Regions from separate parts of the Micromonospora sp. WMMA1949 genome, predicted to be linked through region 1. Evidence: riboswitches for the same ligand, from Rfam matches in the RefSeq annotation. Region 1 holds a riboswitch; each other region holds the start of a gene.
What was found. Region 1 has a riboswitch for cyclic di-AMP ahead of O7607_RS09865 (coiled-coil domain-containing protein). Riboswitches for the same ligand answer to the same signal wherever they lie in the genome.

Region 2: another riboswitch for cyclic di-AMP. It lies ahead of O7607_RS12115 (C40 family peptidase); the one in region 1 lies ahead of O7607_RS09865 (coiled-coil domain-containing protein).
Region 3: another riboswitch for cyclic di-AMP. It lies ahead of O7607_RS25985 (LysM peptidoglycan-binding domain-containing protein); the one in region 1 lies ahead of O7607_RS09865 (coiled-coil domain-containing protein).

Annotation. Positions count from the first base shown of each region.
Region 1 covers NZ_JAPZBG010000001.1:2,120,542-2,127,847, forward strand. The annotation lists gene O7607_RS09835 (heavy metal translocating P-type ATPase) at 1-1,738, opposite strand, end outside; gene O7607_RS09840 (hypothetical protein) at 1,756-2,736, opposite strand; gene O7607_RS09845 (heavy-metal-associated domain-containing protein) at 2,773-2,979, opposite strand; gene O7607_RS09850 (metal-sensitive transcriptional regulator) at 3,060-3,359, shown strand; gene O7607_RS09855 (SHOCT domain-containing protein) at 3,484-3,693, shown strand; gene O7607_RS09860 (YibE/F family protein) at 3,858-5,132, shown strand; cyclic di-AMP (ydaO/yuaA leader) riboswitch at 5,287-5,417, shown strand; gene O7607_RS09865 (coiled-coil domain-containing protein) at 5,422-6,450, shown strand; gene O7607_RS09870 (carbonic anhydrase) at 6,507-7,160, opposite strand.
Region 2 covers NZ_JAPZBG010000001.1:2,559,549-2,566,854, reverse strand. The annotation lists gene O7607_RS12120 (N-acetylmuramoyl-L-alanine amidase) at 1-2,029, opposite strand, end outside; cyclic di-AMP (ydaO/yuaA leader) riboswitch at 2,268-2,402, shown strand; gene O7607_RS12115 (C40 family peptidase) at 2,416-3,447, shown strand; gene dcd (dCTP deaminase) at 3,512-4,090, opposite strand; gene O7607_RS12105 (pyridoxamine 5'-phosphate oxidase family protein) at 4,169-4,714, shown strand; gene O7607_RS12100 (zinc metalloprotease) at 4,782-5,774, opposite strand; tRNA gene O7607_RS12095 (tRNA-Gly) at 6,045-6,118, shown strand; gene O7607_RS12090 (hypothetical protein) at 6,313-6,531, opposite strand; partial or broken gene O7607_RS12085 (helix-turn-helix domain-containing protein) at 7,030-7,306, shown strand, end outside.
Region 3 covers NZ_JAPZBG010000001.1:5,569,225-5,576,530, reverse strand. The annotation lists gene O7607_RS25995 (M4 family metallopeptidase) at 1-1,501, shown strand, start outside; gene O7607_RS25990 (YbaB/EbfC family nucleoid-associated protein) at 1,623-2,072, opposite strand; gene O7607_RS25985 (LysM peptidoglycan-binding domain-containing protein) at 2,256-2,933, opposite strand; cyclic di-AMP (ydaO/yuaA leader) riboswitch at 2,932-3,077, opposite strand; gene O7607_RS25980 (LLM class flavin-dependent oxidoreductase) at 3,248-4,810, shown strand; gene O7607_RS25975 (winged helix-turn-helix transcriptional regulator) at 4,857-5,333, shown strand; gene O7607_RS25970 (SDR family oxidoreductase) at 5,365-6,063, shown strand; gene htpG (molecular chaperone HtpG) at 6,129-7,306, opposite strand, start outside.

The DNA.
Region 1 (7,306 bases):
GGCTGGTCGGCTTCACCGCGTCGGCCACCGCGAGCACGCCCCGGGCCCGCCCGTCCCAGCCGGCCAGGATCGCCGTCCGCCCGGCGGCCTCCGCGCCGGTCGCGGCCCGCTCGACCTCCTCGGGTACGTCGAGACCCCGTTCCCGCAGCAGCCGGGCCCGGCCGACCACCACGGTCCGGCCGTCGACGGTGCCGGTCACGCCCAGCCCCTCGGCGTTGGCGAACTCGCCGACCGGCGGCAGCGGCCCGGCGTCGGCGGCAGCCTCGGCGACGGCACGCGCGATCGGGTGCTCGGAGGCGGCCTCCAGCGCGCCGGCCACCCGGAGCAGCTCGGCGGCGTCCTCGCCGTCGGCGGGCAGCACCTCGGCCAGCGCCATCCGGCCGGTGGTGACGGTGCCGGTCTTGTCCAGCACCACGGTGTCGACCCGGCGGGTGGACTCCAGCACCTCCGGCCCCTTGATCAGCACACCGAGCTGCGCGCCGCGCCCGGTGCCGACGAGCAGCGCGGTCGGCGTGGCCAGGCCGAGCGCACACGGGCAGGCGATGATCAGTACGGCCACCGCGGCGGTGAACGCGGCGGTCGTACCGGAGCCGGTGCCGAGCCACCAGCCGAGCGTGCCCGCGGCCAGCGCGATCACGATCGGCACGAACACGCCGGAGATCCGGTCGGCGAGCCGCTGCACCGCCGCCTTGCCGGTCTGCGCCTGCTCCACCAGCCGCGCCATCTGGGCGAGCTGGGTGTCGCCGCCGACCCGGGTGGCCCGGACCACCAGCCGGCCGCCGGCGTTCACCGTCGCGCCGACCACGGCGTCGCCCGGCCCCACCTCGACCGGCACCGACTCGCCGGTGAGCATGCTGGCGTCGACAGCCGAGGTGCCCTCCTCGACCACGCCGTCGGTGGCGACCTTCTCACCGGGCCGGACCACGAAACGGTCACCGACCGCCAGCCGGCCGACCGGGATCCGGGTCTCCTGCCCGTCGCGCAGCACCGCCACGTCCTTGGCCCCGAGTTCCAGCAGCGCGCGCAGCGCCGACCCGGCGGTGCGCTTGGAGCGGGCCTCGAAGTACCGCCCGGCCAGGATGAACACGGTCACCCCGGCGGCGGCCTCCAGGTAGATGTTGCCGGCGCCGTCGCCGCGGGTGATGTCGAAGCTGAACGGGTGTTTCATCCCGGGCATGCCGGCGGTGCCGAGGAACAGCGCCCAGAGCGACCAGCCGAACGCGGCCAGCGTGCCGAGCGAGACGAGCGTGTCCATGGTCGCCGCGCCGTGCCGCAGGTTGACCAGTGCGGCGCGGTGGAACGGCAGCCCGCCCCAGACCACCACCGGGGCGGCCAGCGTGAGCGAGGCCCACTGCCAGTAGTCGAACTGCCAGGCCGGAACCATGGCGAGCACGATCACCGGCACTGTGAGCACGACGGAGACCCAGAGCCGGGTACGCGCGGTGCGCAGTTCGTCCACCGGCTCGCCGCCCGCCGCGGCCTCCGCCTGCTCGGGCGCCGGCGGCACCACTGCGGTGTAGCCGGTCTTCTCGACGGTGGCGATCAGGTCGGCCGGCGCGATGTCGTCGGCGTACCGGACGGTGGCCTTCTCGGTGGCGTAGTTCACAGTCGCCTCGACACCGTCCATCCGGTTGAGCTTCTTCTCGATCCGGGCGGCGCAGGACGCGCAGGTCATCCCGCCGATCGCCAGTTCGATCAGGTTCGGCGCGGTGGGCAGCGCCTTTCCCGTGGCAGTCATCGCGGCACCTCCGGCGCTCAACTGTGCCCGTGCCCCGGGGTGCCGTGTCCGGCGTCCGGGGTCGGTGCGGTGATGGATGCCGGCGCGGCGGGCGGCGGCGCGGTCGGGTCGCCGGCCAGGACGGTGAACTCGGCGGTGTGCACCGCGTCGCCGTGCCGGAAGTCCAGGTAGAGACGGTACGCCCCGGGTGAGGGCACCTCGGCGGCGAACGTGATCGCCGGGCCGGCCGGCGTGCGCCCGTCGCCGGGCGTGCCCTCCGGGTGCACGTGCAGGTACGCCAGGTCGCCCTGCCGCAGCGCCACCAGGTGGCCGTACGCGCCGAGATAGGGCTGCAGGTCGGTGACCGGCTGCCCGTCGCGGCTGACGGAGAGCGTGAGCCGGCTGGTGCGGCCCGGCTCCGGCGTGCCGGTCAGGGTGACCGTGTAGCCGTCGACGGTGGTGCTGGTCGCCGGCGCCGGCAACGGCCGGGCGGTCAGCTCGCCGGGGACCGTGACGTCCAGGCCGAGGGTCAGCGGCTCCCCGCCTTCGGGGGTGAAGTCGGCGAACGCCCGCCAGACGCCGGGGCCGCCCAGTGGCGAGGCGACCCGCCAGGTGCCGTCTCCGGTCATCTCCGGGTGGACGTGCCGGAACCCGGACAGGTCCCGGCGGGCGACGATCAGGTGCATGCGCTTGTCGTGGGCCACCTCGAAGCGGGTGACAGGCGCGCCGTCCGGGCCGGTGATCCGGAAGGCGAACTGCCCGGCCGGCGCGGCGGCGGGCTGGAACGTGTAGCCGCGTTCGGAGACGAGCAGCCCGCCGGGCAGGTGCGCGGAGGCGCCGCCCGCGTTGCTCTCGTCACCGTGACCGGCGTCGCCGGCCCCGTGGTCGCTGTCGCTGTCGTCGTGGCGGGTCTCGGCGGCCGGGGCGACGGGATCGGCCAGGTTGCCGATCCCGTACGCCGCGCCGAACACCGCCACGAGGCCGAGGGCGAAGCCACTGAGCTTCGTCGCCGTGTTCATGGTGTCTCCTCGGTTCTCGCGGGTCCGTCGGACCCGTCACGCACCGACGAGGTCGTAGCCGGCCTCGTCGACCGCCGCGCGGACCGCGTCCGCGTCCAGCGGGTTCTGACTGGTGACGGTGACCCGGCCACTGGCCAGGTCGACCTGGACGTCGGTGACGCCCGGAAGCGCGCTCAGCTCGGTGCTCACCGAGTTGACGCAGTGCCCGCAGGTCATGCCGCTCACCTGGTAGATGGTCTCCATCTCGCCCTCCGATCCCATACCCCCCAGGGGTACGTTCGGAACGTTAGCATACCCCCGAGGGGTACGCTATCCTCGGTGTCATGACCGCGCCGTCCAGCCCCACCCGGGGCTACACCGCCAGCAAGGACCAACTCCTCGCCCGGCTCCGCCGGATCGAGGGTCAGGTCCGCGGCATCGAGAAGATGGTCGAGGACGACCGCTACTGCATCGACGTGCTGACGCAGATCTCGGCCATCCAGGCGGCGCTGGACAAGGTCGCGCTGGGCCTGCTCGACGGGCACGCCCGGCACTGCATGCACGAGGGCGCCGCCGAGGGCCGGGCCGACGAGATGGCGACCGAGATGATGGCCGCCGTCGGCCGCCTGATGAAGCGCGGCTGAGCGGGACCTCCGACCCCCGGGGCAGGGCACATCGACCCGCGCCGACGCGTCGTGCCGGTCGTACCGTCGAAGTGGCGGGCAGGCCGGACCGGCGGACCCGCGGCGACGGACGGAGGGCGGCCCGATGATGTGGCAGAGCCCGATGATGGGCTGGATGTGGATCTGGTCCCTGCTGGTGCTCGCGGTGCTGGCGGGGCTCGTCTGGGCGGCCGTGCGGTGGACCGGCCCGCAGTACCTGGGTCGGACGACGGCCCGGCGCATCCTCGACGAGCGGTACGCTCGCGGCGAGATCGACGAGGACGAGTACCGGCGACGCCGGGCCGGACTGACCTGACCCGCGCGGCGCGCGTGTCACCGGCCACGGCGTCCGGGAGCGCCCGACCGGGCTGCCTACCATGGCCGGGCGACGACCCGGACGTGGTCGACACGTCCGCGCCGGCCGGGTGACCACACCGGTCCGGCGGACCAGGCGTCGCCGCGACCGTTGGGAGAGACCTCATGGGTGCCGACCACACCCACCCCGCGCCCGCCGCGCCGCCGGGCGTACGACGGCTGCTCGTCGCCGTGGTGGTGCCGCTGTTCGCGCTCACCGTGATCGCGGCGCTGGTGCTCTGGCCCCGGCAGGACCGGGAGCCGGTCGGCGGCGGAGACGTCCCCCGCTACCACGGCACGGTGACCCGGGTGGTCACCGAGCCCTGCCCGCCCACCCCGGAGGCCCCGGAGGGCGGCGGTGGCCCGTGCGGCACCGTGACGGTCACCGCCGAGCAGGGCCCGGACGCGGGCCGGCAGGTCGAGACGCCGATCCCGGCCGGGCCGGGCGCGCCCCGGGTCGCGGTCGGCGACGAGGTCGTCCTGGTCGAGCTGACCGACCCGGCCGACCCGTCGGTGACGTCCTACAACATCGCCGAGCACCAGCGCGGTACGCCGCTGATCTGGCTGATGGTGCTGTTCGCCGCCGCGATCGTGGCGTTCGGCCGCTGGCGCGGGCTCGCCGCGCTCGGCGGCCTGGTGGCCAGCTTCGCCATCCTGCTCGGCTTCGTGCTGCCCGGTATCGGTGCCGGCCAGCCACCGCTGCTGGTGGCGATCGTCGGCGCTGCGTTGATCATGTTCGTGGTGCTCTACCTGACGCACGGGATCACCGCGCAGACGTCGGTGGCGGTGCTCGGCACGCTCGGCAGCCTGGTGATCACCGGCGTGCTCGGCCTGCTCGCCACGTCCGCCACCCACCTGACCGGCTTCGGCAGCGAGGACGCCACCACGCTGTCCATGTTCCAGGGCGACGTGGACCTGCACGGGCTGCTGCTGGCCGGCATCATCATCGGCTCGCTGGGCGTCCTGGACGACGTGACGGTCACCCAGGCGGCCACCGTCACCGAACTGGCGCACGCCAACCCCGGGCTGTCCCGGCGGCAGCTCTACCGGGCCGCGACCCGGGTCGGCCGGGCCCACATCGCGTCCACCGTCAACACCATCGTGCTGGCGTACGCGGGCGCCTCGCTGCCGCTGCTGCTCCTGCTGGTCGCCGACTCCCGCCCGGTCAGCGAAATCCTCACCAGTGAGTTCCTCGCCCAAGAGATCGTCCGCAGCGCGGTGGCCACGCTCGGCCTGATCGCCGCCGTCCCGCTGACGACCGGACTGGCCGCGATCGTGACCACCGCCGGACGGCGCTCACGCGACGCGGAGCCGGCGCCGCCCGCGCCCCGGCCGCCGGCCGGACGGGACGACGCGCTGGAGGCGCTCGGCGGCGGAAAGAGTACGGAGGCCGCATGGTGACACTCCGCAGCGTGACCATCGATTTCAAACGCGACGCTGGTCACGGTGCGCCACGGCGAAATCTCGCTATTGGTCGGCTTCCGGACGTAGATCCTCAGGAGTGCTGTCAGGTAACCTCGCTGCCGGTCACCGCCGAAGGCGCGCACCGGCGCCAGCGGTGCCGCCGCCCAATCGCCCGCGGGCGAGCCGGGGAACCAGGTACATGGGGTGAATCCGCGACAGCGGTAGGGGCCACTTCCGTCCCGAACCCGTCAGCTAACCCGGTCGGCGGCCGACGGAAGGGAACACTGTGACGGCACCCCTGCGCCGCTGGCTGACACCCGTGGTGGCCGTGATGGCCTCGCTGGCCGTGCTGGCCGGGCCGACCCCGGCGACCGCGGCACCCACCGCGGCGGCCCCCGGCACCCCCTCGGGCCACGAGGAGGACGGCGAACCGCCGCTCATCACCGAGGCGATCGACGCCGCCAACCGGAACTACCTCCAGGCCAAGGCGAAGCTCGCCAAGTCCCAGGACCGCCAACGGCGGCTGGCGGCCGAGGTGAAGGCGGCACAGGCCGAACTCGACGCGCTCAGCCCGCAGGTCAACCAGCTCGCCGCCCAGTCCTACCGGACCGGCCGGATGGGCGCCATGGCGATGCTGCTGGAGAGCAACTCGCCCGACTCGTTCGTCCGCCGGGTCAACGCCCTGGACGAGCTGAACCTCCTCAACGCGCAGCGCCTGGCCGCCATCAACGCGGTCAAGACCCGCGCCGAGCAGGCCAAGATCGCGCTCGACGCCGAGGTGCGCGAGCAGGAGAAGCAGAAGAACGCGATGGAGCGCGAGAAGGTGCAGGCCGAGCGCGCGCTGAAGCTCGTCGGCGGTCTCGGCTTCACCGGCGGCCTGGTCTCCGCCACCTCACCGGTCGCCAGGATCGCCCCCGGCCGCACCGCGGACGGCGGCTGGAAGTCCGAGTCGTGCAGCGAGGACGACCCGACCACCTCGGGCTGCGTCACCCCGCGCACGCTGCACGCGTACAAGGAGGTCCGGCGCGCGGGCTTCAAGCGCTTCGTGGGCTGCTACCGGTCCGGCGGGCCGTGGGAACACCCCAAGGGCAAGGCGTGTGACTGGTCGCTGCAGAACAGCGGCTTCGCGCCGTGGCACAACAACGACACCCGCCGGTACGGCAACGAGGTCGCCGCGTTCCTCATCCGCAACGCCGACCGGCTGGGCATCTACTACGTCATCTGGAACCGGCAGATCTGGTTCCCGGCCACCGGCTGGCGTTCCTACAGCGGACCGTCGAACCACACCGACCACGTCCACATGTCGCTGCTCTGACCCGGACACCACGAAAAGGGGCCGCCCTCGGGCGGCCCCTTTCGCGTCCGAATGTGTCAGCTCGCCAGCGCCGGGTCGGCGGGCGCCGCCGGCGCGGGCACCGGGGCCGGGGACTGCGCCACGGTCCGCACCTCGCCGCCGGCGAGCCGGTACGACATGCCCACCACCGTGCACCGCCCGGCCGCCACCCGCTCGGCCAGCACGGCGGACCGGGCCAGCAGCGTCTCCACGGTCTGCGCGATGTGCACGTCGATGATGCCGTCGAGGTCCTCCACGCCCTGACGGGCGGCGCGCAGCAGGCTGGGCGAGACCGCGTCCACCACCGCGCCCAGGTGCCCGACCGGGGCGGCCCCGGTCCGCACCCCCTCCCGGGCGGCCTGGACCGCGCCGCACGAGTCGTGCCCGAGCACCACCACGAGCGGCGTGCCCAGCACGGTGACCGCGTACTCGACGCTGCCGAGCACCTCCGGTCCGGCGGTGTGCCCGGCGGTACGCACCACGAAGAGGTCACCCAGGCCGCGGTCGAAGATGATCTCGGCGGCGAGCCGCGAGTCGGAGCAGCCGACGATCACCGCGAAGGGATGCTGACCGTCGGCGACCGCTGTCCGGTGCCCGGCGTCCTGATTCGGATGCTGCGGGGCGCCGGTGACGAACCGGTGATTACCGGCACGCAGCTCGTCCAGTGCCTGCTCCGGGGTGCTCGGCGTCATGTCCCTCACCTCGTCTACCTGGGGAACCACCAGGCCGAACGGCCTCGCGACCCACGGTCACACGCACCTCGGGGCCCGTCAAGATTCGTGATACGCATTTCATACTTTCCCCGTCGCCGGACGCACCGGCCCGCGCCGATTCGGCC
Region 2 (7,306 bases), 440 kb from region 1:
GCGGCGTGCCGACCGGGGACGGCAGCACCAGCACGTCGTCCAGGTTCACGAACATGATCCGGTGGCCGAACTGGACCTGCACGTACTTGTTCTTGCCGCGGACCACGGTCCGGTCACCCGGTGCCGAACCGTCGAACGAGACCGCCCGGTAGTACTCGCCGGGCAGCACCCCGCCCACCGCGTACCGCTGGCCGGCGGCGAACGTGTACTGCAGCGGCGAGATGGTCTGGTACGGGATGGTGTCCGGGTAGGCGGCCTGCTCCGGGTAGGCCCGCCCGTACACCGGGATGGTGGCCTTGCCGGGCCGCGGCGTCACCACGAAGCCGGTGGCCCACTTGGCGGTCGGCGCGGAGGCCGGGTTGAGGAACCAGGCCTTCTGGCCGAGGTACCAGATCGCCGTCCAGTCGCCCTGCCGGCCGGCGAGCGCGTACGTCTGGCCGGCGGAGGCGCGGGCGCCGTGGTCGGAGATGTACATCGTGTCCGGCGTGCCGTCCGGGCGCAGCCCGAGGTCGTTGACCAGCGGGGCGTCCGGGCTCGGCGCAGTCCGCAGGATCACCGACGAGGAACCGCGCGACGGGCACGGCTGCGCCGGCGGCCGGGGCGTCGGGACGCCGGGCGGCTGCTGGTTGCAGCCGGTGAACGTCGGCCGGTTGGTGGCGAAGTCCGGGTCGATGGTGACCAGGCCGGTACGGGGCGTGCCGGTGTTGCGGAACGGCGCCTTCATCAGGTCGAAGTAGTGCGACCAGTCCCAGTACGGTCCCGGGTCCCAGTGCATGCCGCCCACGTTGGCGGCGGTGATGCCGGGCACGTTGTCGTGGCCGATGATGTGCTGCCGGTCCATCGGGATGCCGAACTTCAGCGCCAGGTGACGCACCAGCTTGGCGGAGGTGCGGTACATCGCCTCGGTGTACCAGGTGCCCTGACCGGCGAAGCCCTCGTGCTCCAGGCCGATGGACTTGGCGTTGACGTACCAGTTGCCGGCGTGCCAGCCGACGTCCTTGGTCTTGATGTGCTGGGCGATGTAGCCGTCCACCGAGCGCAGCGTGTAGTGCCAGCCCAGGTAGTCGGCGCGCTTGACCAGGTCGACGCTCGGGCCGAAGTAGCCCTCGGTGTCGTGGATGACGATGTACTCGATCTTCTGCTGCTTCGGCCGGTCGGCCAGGTCGTGGTTGCCGTAGTCACCCGGGTCGTCGCTGAGTTGCTCGTAGGGCGCCGGAATCCACTCGCAGGCGAGCCGGACCGGGCACTCCAGTCCGTCCGGCCGTTCGGCGTTGCGCAGGCCGAGACGCGCCAGCCGGGAGCGGTCCGGCGTCGCGGCGGTGGCGGCGAGCGTCACCCGCTGGCCGTCGTCCGTGGTCCGGCTCGCGCCCTGGCCGAGCTGGTCGTACACCTCGTCGGCGAAGGCCGCCGCGGCGTCGGAGGTGTCCGCGCCGGAGTACCGGGCCACCGCGCCGTACCAGGCCGCCGGGTCGGTGCCGGCACCGACCGGCCCACCCAGAGCCTTCTGGTACGACGCCAGCAGCGCCGCGCCACCGCGGATGTTCGCGGCCGGGTCGGTCCGCAGCGTGCGCGCGTCGAGCCCGGTGAGCGCGGCTGCCGCGTCGAGCGTCTGGAGCGAGGCGTTCGGCAGCGGGGTCTCCCGCTTCGGCGCGGCCGCGGTGGCCGGGTCGAGCTTCAGTGGGCGGGCGTCGTCGCCGCGCGGGTCCTCGTCCTCGTCGACGTGGGCGCTGCCCGGTGTGGCGAGGATGTGGGCGGCGTCGGTCAGGTGCATCGGGCCGTAGCCGCCGCTGGTGCTCGGCTGCCCCGGGTGGGTGTCCCAGCGGGATTCCAGATAGGAGACACCGAGCAGCACGTTCTGCGGTACGCCGTACTCGGCCGCGGCGGCGGCGTATTGTTGTTGCCTGTCGCTCGCGGGCGCGGACGTGTCCGGCGCGGCTGTCACCGGGCCGGTCGTCGCCAGCGCGGTGGCTGTCGCCACGGCGGCGGCGAGCAGTATCCGTCTGCCCGACGGCGGGGCGGAGAGGAGCATCGAACCTCCTGGACAGGGATGGGGGTCACTGCGTCTCCACCCTCACTCCGTACACCCGCAGGGGTCAATACCTTTCCACTGAGTAATCAGCTTTGAAAGAAAACTTCACCTCTGCCCGGGATGCGGCCCGTCATCGCGTACGGAGTGTCACCGCGCTGGAAGTTGCGGATCGATAACGGTGGTCCCTACTCTGGTGAATCGTCGGCCGCACGTCTCACCGTCCAACCCGGTCGGTGACGGTCCGACACCGCCGAGTCGCCCACGGGCGAGCCGGGGAACCAGGTACCTGGGGTGAATCCGCAGCGATGCGGTAGGGCGGCTCCCTTCCCGCCCGAATCCGTCAGCTAACCCGGTAGGCGGTACGGAAGAAGGAGTACGGACGCCCGGTGGCACTCCATGCCCCGCGGCCGTCGTCGAACCGGTCCACCGACCGGTCCAGCGTCGCGCCGCGTTCCCGCTGGTCCCGCTTCACCACCGCCCTCGCCGCGCTGGTCGGCACCGCCGTCGTTCTGACCGGCGGCGCGACTGCGGCACACGCCGAACCCTCGGTCGCCGAGATCGAGGCCCAGATCGACCGCGACTGGAACAAGCTCGAACCGGTCATCGAACAGGTGAACGCCGTACGCGAGCAGCTCGCCGCGCGGCGCAAGCAGGCCGACGCCCTCGGCCGGCAGATCGCACCCCTCCAGGCCCGGGTGGACGCCGCCCTCGGCCAGGTCGGCGGGCTCGCCGCCGACGCCTACAAGGGCGACAACCTCTCCACCGTCAACGCGCTGCTGGGCAGCCGCTCACCGGGTGACCTGGTGAACGGCCTGGAACTGCTCGACCGCTTCGCGCACCGCCAGCACGAGCAGGTGCGCTCCGTCGCCGCGCTGCGCGACGAACTGGCGGCGAAGAAGAAGCCGCTGGACGAGATGATCGCCGGGCTGGCCCGTACCGAGGCCCAGCTCGCGGCGAAGAAGAAGCAGATCGACGCCGAGATCGCCCGGCTGCAGAAGCTGCGGCTCAAGGTGTACGGCAAGGGCGGCGGCGGTCCGCTGCGCCCGGCGCCCTGCCCGGCCGGCTACCCCGGTGGCGCGGCCGGAGCGGCGGTCAAGTTCGCCTGCGCCCAGATCGGCAAGATCTACGTCTGGGGCGCGGCCGGGCCCGACCACTTCGACTGCTCCGGCTTGACCATGGCAGCCTGGGCCAAGGGCGGCGTCTCGCTGCCGCACAACGCACGCCAGCAGCACGGGATGACAAAGCGGATCAGCCGCGCCGAGCTGCGCGCCGGTGACCTCGTCTTCTACTACAGCGACCTGCACCACGTGGCGATGTACGTGGGTGACGGCTGGGTGGTGCACGCCTCCCAGTCCGGCAAGCCCATCACGATGAAGCGCGTCGACGACGGCGACATCAACAGCTTCGGCCGCGTGTAAGGAAGGGCCCCCTCTTAACGCCTCCGGTAGAGGAGGGGGCCCTTATTAACAACTTCGGGCGCCGTCAGCGCGTCGGCCAGGTACGCCAGTTCTGCCAGGACCGGCTCGGCGTCGGTCCGCGCTGCCCCTGGTAACGCGAGCCGTAGACGGCCGAACCGTACGGGTGCTCGGCCGGCGAGGAGAGCCGGAAGATGCAGAGCTGGCCGATCTTCATGCCCGGCCAGAGCGTGATCGGCAGGTTCGCCACGTTCGACAGCTCCAGCGTGACGTGGCCGGAGAAGCCCGGGTCGATGAAGCCGGCGGTCGAGTGCGTCAGCAGCCCCAGCCGCCCCAGGCTCGACTTGCCCTCCAGCCGGCCGGCGAGCTGGTCACCGAGCGAGATCACCTCGAGGGTGGAGGCGAGCACGAACTCGCCCGGGTGCAGCACGAACGGCTGCCCCTCCGGCACCTCCACCATCGAAGTCAGGTCGTCCTGCTGGATCGACGGGTCGATGTGCGTGTAGAGGTGGTTGTTGAAGACCCGGAACAGCCGGTCCAGGCGTACGTCGATGCTCGACGGCTGCACCAGCGTGGGCTCGAAGGGCTCCAGTGCGAGCGTGCCGGCCTTGATCTCGGAGACCAGGTCGCGGTCGGAGAGCAGCATCGGAACACCATAGCGACCGGTATGGGTGACCTGCGTGTCGCACTACATCTTCGTACACGTGTTCGATAGAGTGTCCACATGGCTTCCTGGTCCGAATTCGCCGCCGACGAGCCCCGCCTCGCCGACGAGATCCGCCTCCTGATGCAGCAGTACGGGCCGGGCTTCGGCTACCTCGCCACGGTCCGCGCCGACGGCGGCCCCCGAGTCCATCCGGTCTCTCCGGTGATCACCGCCGACGGGCTCTGGTGCTTCGTCATCGACTCACCGAAGCGCCGCGACCTCGAACGCGACGGTCGCTACGCGCTGCACTCGTTCCCGCCGGAGGAGAGCGACGACGAGGCGTACATCGCGGGGCGCGCGCGGCCGGTGACCGACCCGGCCACGGTGACGCGGCTGGCCCGGATCGCCCGCGCGTCGCCGCGGGGCGACTGGCGGCTGTTCGAGTTCACGGTCGAGGTGGCGATGCTGACCCGGCGCGACCCGGTGGCCCAGCCCGGCGCCGCCCCGCCGCAGGTCCGGGTGTGGCTCGACCCGCGCGGCGACGCGCCGGCCCGGCGCGACCCGCTCGCCGCCGAGGGCCGGCGGGGCCGGCACGGCTTCGACACCCGCCGCCCGGCCGCCTGACCCGGCCCACGACGAACGGTGCCGGCCCGTCCGAGGACAGGGCCGGCACCGGTACGCGGTACGACGGTCAGGCTGCGCGGTAGGCGTTCCACGCGGTGAGCATGCGGCTCGCCTGGCCGGCGGTGAACTGGTACATGCAGGAGTCGTACGTGTAGTCCATGAAGTTGGTGATCGGGTCCTTGCCGGCGGTCGAGCAGGTGTCGCGGCCGGTCGGGCACTGGTACGCCGGCGACGCCTCGGCCGGGGTGTCGGAGACGCTGTCGCCCGAGCCGGAGCAGCCGCCCTGGAAGGTGTGGTAGAGGTTCAGCCAGTGGCCGACCTCGTGGGTGCCGGTGTCACCCTGGTTGTAGTTGGTCGCGGTGCCGCCGGGCAGCGACTCGTTCAGCACCACCACGCCGTCCATCTTGTCCAGCGTGCGCTTCGGGAACGTCGCCCAGCCCAGCAGGCTGTCGCTCAGCTCGCCGAGGTAGATGTTCAGCGTGTTCTTGCCGCCCACACGCAGCGACGTCTTCATTGAACGCTCGGCGGAGGAGCCCTGCACGATCGGGTACCACGACGGGTTCGTCACCCGGTTGATCTTCGTGAGCTGGAACCCGAAGGCGGTGGCGGCGCCGCCGGTCGAGCCCGCGTACGCCTGGTTCAGCACGGTGATCTGCTGGTTGATCATCGAGTCGGTGATGTTGCCGCCGGCCCGGGTGCTGTTCTCCTGGATGACGTGCACGACGACCGGGATCGTCACGGTGGCCAGCGGGGTGACGGCGCCGGTCCGGAAGTTGGCGCGCTCGCGCTGCGCGGCGGCGAGGTCGGCCTCCCGGTCCTGGACCTGCTTGGCGGTCAGGTGGTTGGGGTCGAGCTTGGCGTTGCCACCCTTGGCGACGCGCGCGTTCGAGTGCTCGTCGGCGTGGGCGTCAGCAGGCTCGGCACACACGTCGGCCGGGGCGGCCGAGAAGGCCGAAGCAGCGGGGACGACGCCGACGGCGGCGGTGCTGAGCAGCAGCGCGAGGGTCGACGTCGCGACACCGGCGGTACGCCGGGTCAGCAGGTTGGGACGAAGTCCCATGGGCCCACCTCTTTCTGACGGCGTGGCAGGGGGTGTGTCACGCCGGTGCGGAAACGTGTGGCAGACGTTACATCCCATCGACGCATTTGAGAACGCCCATACGTTTCCGACGTGCAACTTCGCGCCTGCCGGCTCCGGAGCGTGCTTGATCCACTCCAGTTCGGGGAGGCGGTGGGGGCAACCGCCCCCCGATGCCGCCACCTCGCCGAGGTGGCGCGCGGGCACCTGACTGCACGGGGGTGGGGGGCTTCAGGTAGAGTGGTGCCGCCTGCGGGTGTAGTTCAATGGCAGAACATCAGCTTCCCAAGCTGACAGTGCGGGTTCGATTCCCGTCACCCGCTCCACGCATGGAAGCCCTGGTCAGGACGAGAGTCCCAACCAGGGCTTCCGCGTTGTCAGGGAGCCGAAGCGGGCCATAGGGCCTGTGTCGCGGGAGCGGCCGAGCGACATGGCCGACCGGTTCGACGCTGACCCCGGCGGGTGGGTTCGGCCTGCAGGACGGCCCCCGGACCGACACTGGCGCGAGGGCCGTCCTGGCTCAGAGGATCTGCCGGTTCACCCGGTCCAAGGTGAGAAACGTGGCCAAGGCCAGACTCACCGGCGTGGCCATCTCGGGAAGGTACTGCGCGCTGACCCCGACGGCGGCCGAGATGCCCAGGAAGCCGAGAGTGCGGAGCGGAATTGAGCGCTCCCGTGGCGTAACCTGCGGCTCCGACTGCTGCAACTGTGCAGCAGCATGACGTACCCTGCTCCTCATGCGTTGACCCTTTCCGCACGGATGGCGATTGGTGTTGCGCTTCGGCGGGCGCCCGGGTAGCCGCCCGGGTGCCCGCCTTTCGTATGTGCCGGTGTCGGTTGACCCTGCACGTTGTCCGGGGCCTGGAACTGGGTCCACGCGATGAGCTTGACCTGGGGTCGCAATCTCGCGTGCTCCGGACTCTGAGCACTGTAGTGGGCCGACCGGACAGGAGCGCCTCATCGCACCCGCCCATTACCATCCGAAACGGACACACCAGGGCAATCGCCTCCCAGACTTAAGGAACGCTTTAGAAGCACCCCGAGCCGTGACCTGCGAGCTCTAGCTCGCTTCTGCAGCCGGTCGGCCACCCTCGGCGGCCCGCCTCGGCTTGCGCCGGGCCGCCAACTGATCTTGCAGCTCGGGGGGAGTAGGGCTGACCCCGGTGATCGATGGGTGCGAGGCTCCCGGTAGGACAGCTGTCGACCAAGACTCGAAGCTCCGACCGGGAGCCTCGCCATGCTGTCCTACCCCGTCACGATTCCGTTATCCAGCCACCCTGAACCACTCGCCGGCCGCATCCGCGGACACCGCAAGCAGCGCCGATTCCGGTGGCGGCGCCTCGCCCCGGTCGACAGGCGCTACTGGCTCTCGCCCACCTGCGCAACGGCTACCCCCACACCCGACTCGCGGCCGGCTTCGAGATTGGCGTGGCCACCGCCTGGCGCTACGTGCAGGAAGCGATAACCCTGCTCGCGACGGCCGCCAAACGACCTGGCACCTCCATGGACCGGAT
Region 3 (7,306 bases), 3.4 Mb from region 1:
CACCGGCGCGATCCTGCGCACGCAGGAACACGTCGTCCGCGGCACCGGCACCGGCGCCTGGAACGGGCCCAGCCCGCTCACGCTCAACACCACCCAGTCGGGCTCCACGTACACCATGAAGGACCCGACCGTCACCAACCTGAGCTGCCAGGACTCGGCGAACAACACCACGTTCAGCGGCTCCGACGACGTGTGGGGCAACGGCACCGCCACCAACAAGGAAACCGGCTGCGTGGACGCGTTGTTCTCGGCGCAGACCGAGCACAAGATGCTCTCCCAGTGGCTGGGCCGCAACGGCGCCAACGGCAACGGCGGCTACTGGCCGATCCGGGTCGGTCTCAACGACCAGAACGCCTACTACGACGGCAGCCAGGTGCAGATCGGCAAGAACACCGCCGGCCAGTGGATCGGCTCGCTGGACGTGGTGGCGCACGAGATCGGTCACGGCATCGACGACACCACCCCCGGCGGCATCTCCGGCGGCGGTACGCAGGAGTTCGTGGCGGACACGTTCGGCGCGGCCACCGAGTGGTTCGCCAACGAGCCGTCCAGCTACGACGCACCGGACTTCCTGGTCGGCGAGAAGATCAACCTGGTCGGCTCCGGCCCGATCCGCAACATGTACAACCCGTCGGCGCTCGGCGACCCGAACTGCTACTCCAGCAGCATCCCGTCGACCGAGGTGCACGCCGCGGCCGGCCCGGGCAACCACTGGTTCTACCTGCTGGCCAACGGCAGCAGCCCGACCAACGGGCAGCCGTCCAGCTCGACCTGCAACAGCAGCAGCGTGACCGGCCTGGGCATCCAGAAGGCCATGAAGATCATGTACAACGCGATGCTGCTGAAGACGTCCTCCTCGTCCTACCTGAAGTACCGCGTGTGGACGCTGCAGGCGGCGAAGAACCTCTACCCGAGCAGCTGCACCGAGTTCAACACGGTCAAGGCGGCCTGGGCCGCGGTGAGCGTGCCGGCCCAGTCCGGTGAGCCGACCTGCGCCGGCGGCACCCCGACGCCCACGCCGAGCACCACGACCACCCCGCCGTCGGGCGGCTGCTCCGGCAACAAGCTCGCCAACCCCGGCTTCGAGTCGGGCAACGTGAGCTGGAGCGCCTCGTCCGGCGTCATCACCACCGACAGCGGCCAGGCCGCGCACGGCGGCTCGTACAAGGCGTGGCTGGACGGGTACGGCTCGTCGCACACCGACACGTTGAGCCAGTCGGTGACGATCCCGGCCGGATGCCGGGCGACGTTGAGCTTCTGGCTGCACATCGACAGCGCGGAGTCGACCACCAGCACCGCGTACGACAAGCTCACCGTCAAGGCCGGCAGCACCACGCTGGCGACCTACTCCAACCTGAACAAGGCCACCGGCTACGTGCAGCGGTCCTTCGACGTCTCGTCGCTCGCGGGCACCACGGCGACCATCTCGTTCAGCGGCGTGGAGGACAGCTCGTTGCAGACGTCCTTCGTCGTCGACGACACCGCGGTCACCCTGAGCTGACCGTGGCGTAGCGCGGCCGGTCGTCGTCCTCCCGGCGGCCGGCCGCCTCGTCGTCCCAGGCCGGGGCTACGTGCCGGGCCGGTGCTGCGCCTCGCCGCGCCCGGGGCGCGTGCGGCCGGGGTCAGGCCGGGCGCCCGGCCCGGGACGCGGTGCCGCGGTCGCGGTGGATCCGGGCGGCGGCCTCGTGCATCGCGCGGCCGAACAGCTCCGCCTGGTCACCCATGCTGCCGAGCCGGGCGGCGAGCGCGTCGGCGTCGGCCCGCGCCGACGCGCTGACCTGGGCGTCCAGCTCGGACAGGGCGGCGTTGGCGGCGGCGACGAGATGTCCGCAGAGGACGTCCAGGGGCTCGCCGGCCAGCTCCGGGTCGACCGTCACCGAATCCAGCCTGCCACCCTGGACGGCGACCGCGCGGACCCGGCCGCCGGCTGCCGTGCCCTCGGCGCGCAGCAGGTCGCCCGGCTCGCCGTCGGCGTGCGCCGAGGCCCGGGAGCGCATCGCCGTGAGAGCCTGCTGCGTGCGGGTCAGCAGCTCGTCGATGCTCGCGGCAGCCGAGAACGGGTCGTTGGTCATTTCCGCGCTTTCTTCACGTCTGAGCCGATCATCGTGACCCTAGCAACCGGCTCCGACGAATCGCGGTCAGCGGCCGTCACGGTCGGCGTCCCGGCGCCGCGAGCAGGCCGGACACCGGCGGCGCGGCGTGTCGCGGGCTGGCGAACGCCCGGCCGGGCGAACCGGCCGGGCGTCCGGAGCCGGTCAGCGCAGGCGCAGCCGCTGACCGGGGAAGATCAGGCCGGGGTCGTCGCCGACCACGGCCCGGTTGCGCTCGTGCAGGGCACGCCAGCCGCCGTTGACGCGCTGCGCCACGGCGATCTCCGACAGCGTGTCCCCGCGCCGCACCACGTACGTCTCGGCGCCTGGCGCAGGTTGCGGCGCCACCGTCGTCGCGGCGCGTTCCGGCCTCGCGGCGCGTTCCGGTGCGGCCTTGCGCGTGGTCGCCCGTTTCGGGGCCGCCTTCTTCGCGGCCGCCTTCTTCGGCGCCGCCTTCGGGGTGGCCCGCTCGGACCGGGTCGCCGCGCTCGCCGAGCCGCCCTTCTTGCCGCAGACCGGCCACGCGCCGATGCCCTGACCGCGCAACACCTTCTCGGCGACGGCGATCTGCTCGGAGCGGCTGGCCAGGTCGGCGCGGGCGGCGTACTTCTTGCCGCCGTAGCCGTTCCAGGTGGCGCGGGAGAACTGGAGCCCGCCGTAGTAGCCGTTACCGGTGTTGATCTTCCAGTTGCCGCCGGATTCGCAGCGCGCAACCGCGTCCCAGTTGACGCCCGCGCTGGCCGGAGCGGCCGGGCCGAACAGGGTCGCGGCGCCGACGGCGACGCCGGCCGTCATCGCTGCGAGAGCGGTACGACGACCCCGGGTCGAGTATTCAGTTGCCATGTGGATTCCTCCACGCCGACGAGGTGAGCTGTCGGGTTCGGGCCGAGGAGCCCGGCCGCCGGTGGCGGCTTCACCCCGAGGTGACGGTGCACCGTGGAACGTGTGGTTCCCCCGCTCCCGCGCGAGGTTCGGTTACCGGGGCCGGCGGCGGGATTTGGCGTTTCCGGCCTGCGGTGTCCGCGTCTGCGGACGAAACCGACGCTAGGAGCGATTTGCGACAATAGTCCACTTCTTGTGATGCTCTTCACCCGGCCGGACTACCACCTGTGGCGCTACCGTGGCAGGGCTGGACAAGATCACGGGAGGCGGGACCGATGACCGATCACGGACACGAGCTGACCTTCGGCGGCTTCATCACCCCCGCCGCCGGGCAGCCCGACCAGGTGGTGGCGCTCGCCCGCCTCTGCGAGCAGGTCGGGCTGGACCTGGTCACGTTCCAGGACCACCCGTACCAGCCCGGCTTCCTGGACACCTGGACGCTGATGTCCTACGTGGGCGCCGCCACCGAACGCGTCCGTCTGGCCGGAAACGTCCTCAACCTGCCGTTGCGCCAGCCGGTGGTGCTGGCCCGCAGCGTCGCCAGCCTGGACCTGCTCACCGGCGGCCGGGTCGAGCTCGGGCTCGGCGCGGGCGCGTTCTGGGACGCGATCGAGGCGGCGGGCGGGCGGCGCCTGTCCCCCGGTGCGGCCGTCGAGGCCCTCGACGAGGCGATCCGGGTGATCCGCGAGGTCTGGGACACCGGCAGTCGCGGCATGATCCGGGTCGACGGCGAGCACTACCGAGTGGTCGGCGCCAAGCGTGGCCCGGCGCCCGCGCACCCGGTGGGCATCTGGGTCGGCGCGTACAAGCCGCGCATGCTGCGCCTGGTCGGCCGCGCCGCGGACGGCTGGCTGCCGTCGCTGTCGTACCTGCCGAAGGGCCCCGACGAGCTGCCCGCCCTCAACGCGCTGGTCGACGAGGGCGCGGCGGCCGCCGGACGCGACCCGGCTGCGATCCGCCGCATGCTCAACGTGACCGGCACGTTCGCCCGCTCGTCGGCCGGTTTCCTGGCCGGGCCACCGGAGCAGTGGGTGGAGGAGCTGGCCGGGCTCACGCTGGAGCACGGCATCACCACGTTCATCCTCGGCAGCGACGAGCCGCGCGCGATCCAGATCTTCGGCCAGGAGGTGGCGCCCGCGGTCCGGGAGCTGGTCGCGGCCGAGCGCGCCGCGCCCACCGGCGGCACCCGCGCGGCGTCCGACGAGCAGACCGCCGCCGGCCTCCCGAGCACGCTCGGCGTCACCCCCACCCCCGACCCGGGGGTACGCCTGAGCGCGCGCCGCCCGTGGGACGAGTCCACCCGCCCGAGCGCCCCGCAGCCGCCGGCCGGACACGCCTACCCGGCCCGGGGACAGGCCGCCGGGCAGCACCTAGTGGACGTGCACGACCACCTGCGCCAGGAGCTGGCCCAGGTGCGGGACCTGCTGGAACAGGTCAAGCGGGGCAGTGTCTCGCCGGGCCGGGCGCGGGCCGCGCTGAACGAGATGACCATGCGGCAGAACAACTGGACGCTCGGGGCGTACTGCGCGGCGTACTGCACCATGGTCACCCAGCACCACGGGCTGGAGGACGCCTCGATCTTCCCGCACCTGCGCCGCTCCGAGGCCGGGCTGGCGGCGGTGCTGGACCGCCTCGAGGAGGAGCACGTGGTGATCCACGGGGTGGTGGAGAGCGTCGACCGGGCGCTCGTCGAGCTGGTCCGCCGGCCCGGCGACTTCACGCAGCTCCAGGAGGCGGTGGACCTGCTCACCGACACGCTGCTGTCGCACCTGTCGTACGAGGAGCACCAGATCGTCGAGCCGCTGGCCCGGCACGGCTTCTTCCCCGGCCAGCTGTGAGGTAGCTGACTTCTGTTTTCCTAAGTCAGTGGGTACCGTCGACGCCATGACGGACCTCCTTGCGCAGCGTGACTCCTGGTCCACCGCCAACTGCTCGATCGCCCGGGCGCTCGAGGTGATCGGCAACCGCACCACGCTGCTCCTGCTGCGGGAGGCGTCGTTCGGCACCCGCCGTTTCGACGACTTCGCCCGGCGGGTCGGCGTCAGCGAGCCCGTGGCCGCCACCCGCCTCAAGCAACTCGTCGCCGACGGGCTGCTCGACCGGCGTCCCTACCGCGAACCCGGGCAGCGCAGCCGCGACGAGTACGTGCTCACCGCGAAGGGCAGCGACCTGATCCCGGTGCTCGTCGCGCTGCGGCAGTGGGGCGACACGTACGCCGCCGACGAGGCGGGTCCGGCGGTACGGGTGGCCCACGACGAGTGCGGCGCGGCGGTGCACGCCCGGCTGCGCTGCGACGCCGGGCACGACGTACCGCCCGGTGAACTCGCCGTGCTGCCCGGTCCGGGCCTGCTGTCCGCCTGACCTCCCTTCCCACCACCTCTCGGAGCGAGACATGAAGATCGCTGGAAGCACCGCCCTGGTCACCGGCGCCAACCGCGGCTTCGGCCGGCACCTGGCCGCCGAACTCGTCGCGCGTGGCGCCACCGTCTGGGCCGGCGCGCGCAACCCGGACACCGTGGACCTGCCCGGCGTCACCCCGGCACGCCTCGACATCACCGACCCCGCGTCGGTGGCCGCCGCCGCGGAGCGGGCCGGTGACGTGACGCTGCTCGTCAACAACGCCGGCGTGAGCACCGGCACCGACCTGCTCGACGGCGACCTCGAAAAGATCCGGCTGGAGCTGGAGACGCACTACCTCGGCACACTGTCGGTGGTGCGGGCGTTCGCGCCCCGGATCGTGGCCAACGGCGGCGGCACGATCCTGAACGTCCTGTCCGCGCTGTCCTGGTTCACCTTCCCCGGCGTCGGCGCGTACGGCGCGGCGAAGGCCGCCGAGTGGTCGATGACGAACGCCCTGCGCGTGGAACTGGCCGGCCGTGGTGTCCGCGTCGCCGGCCTGCACGTGGGCTACATGGACACCGAGATGGCCGCCGCCGTCCCCGGCCCGAAGGCGCACCCGGCCGACGTCGCCCGGCTCGCGGCCGACGGCATCGAGTCCGACAGCTACGAGATCCTCGCCGACGACGTCGCCCGGCGGGTCCAGGCCGGACTGTCCGGCGGCGTGGCCGCGCTCTACCCCGCGCTCCCCTGAGCGCCACCTGTTAAAAGGGGGCCCCTCCTATCGCGTAGGCGACAAGAAGGGGCCCCTCCTTATGGCTAGAGGCCGCGGGCCAGGCGGTCGGCGAGGATGCGGGTGAACCGGGCCGGGTCGGCCAGCTCGCCGCCCTCGGCAAGCAGCGCCATGCCGTACAGCAGCTCGGCGGTCTCGGTCAGCGCGGCCGTGTCGCCGCCCTCGCCGTGCGCCTTGCGCAGGCCGGTGACCAGCGGGTGGGCGGGGTTCAGCTCCAGGATCCGCTTGACCTGCGGCACCTCCTGGCCCATCGCCCGGTACATCTTCTCCAGCGTCGGCGTCATGTCGTGCGCGTCGCCCACCACGCAGGCCGGTGACGTGGTCAGCCGGGTCGACAGGCGCACCTCCTTGACGCTGTCGGCGAGCGCGCCGCCGAGGAACGTGAGCAGCTCGGCGTACTCCTGCCGCTCGGCCTCGGCCTTCTCCTTCTCCTCCTCGGTCTCCAGGTCCACCTGCCCCTTGGCGACCGAGCGCAGCGTCTTCCCGTCGTACGCGCCGACGCGCTCGACCCACACCTCGTCCACCGGGTCGGTGAGGATCAGCACCTCGTAGCCCTTGGCGCGGAAGGCTTCCAGGTGCGGCGAGTTCTCGATGGTGGCCCGGTTCTCGCCGGTGGCGTAGTAGATCTCGCTCTGCCCGTCCTTCATCCGCTCCACGTACGCGCGCAGGGTGGTCGGCTCGGCCGGGTCGTGGGTGCTGGCGGCGCGGACCAGTTCCAGCAGCGTCTCGGTGTTGTCCGGGTCCTCCAGCAGCCCCTCCTTGACCACCGCGCCGAACTCGGTCCAGAACGTGCGGTACGACTCGGCGGACATGTCCTTGAGCGTGGCGAGGACCTTCTTGACCAGCCGGCGGCGCACCGCGCGGATCTGCCGGTCCTGCTGGAGGATCTCCCGGGAGATGTTCAGCGACAGGTCGTGCGCGTCCACCACGCCCTTGACGAAGCGCAGGTAGTTGGGCATCAGCGCGTCGCAGTCGTCCATGATGAACACGCGCTTGACGTAGAGCTGCACGCCGCGGCGGCCCTGCGGGGAGAACAGGTCGAGCGGGGCGTGCGAGGGCAGGAACAGCAGCGCCTCGTACTCGAAGGTGCCCTCGCCGCGCATGTGGATGGTTTCGAGTGGGTCGGCCCAGTCGTGCGCGACGTGCCGGTAGAACTCCTTGTACTCGGCCTCGTCGACCTCGTCCCGCGAGCGCGCCCAGAGCG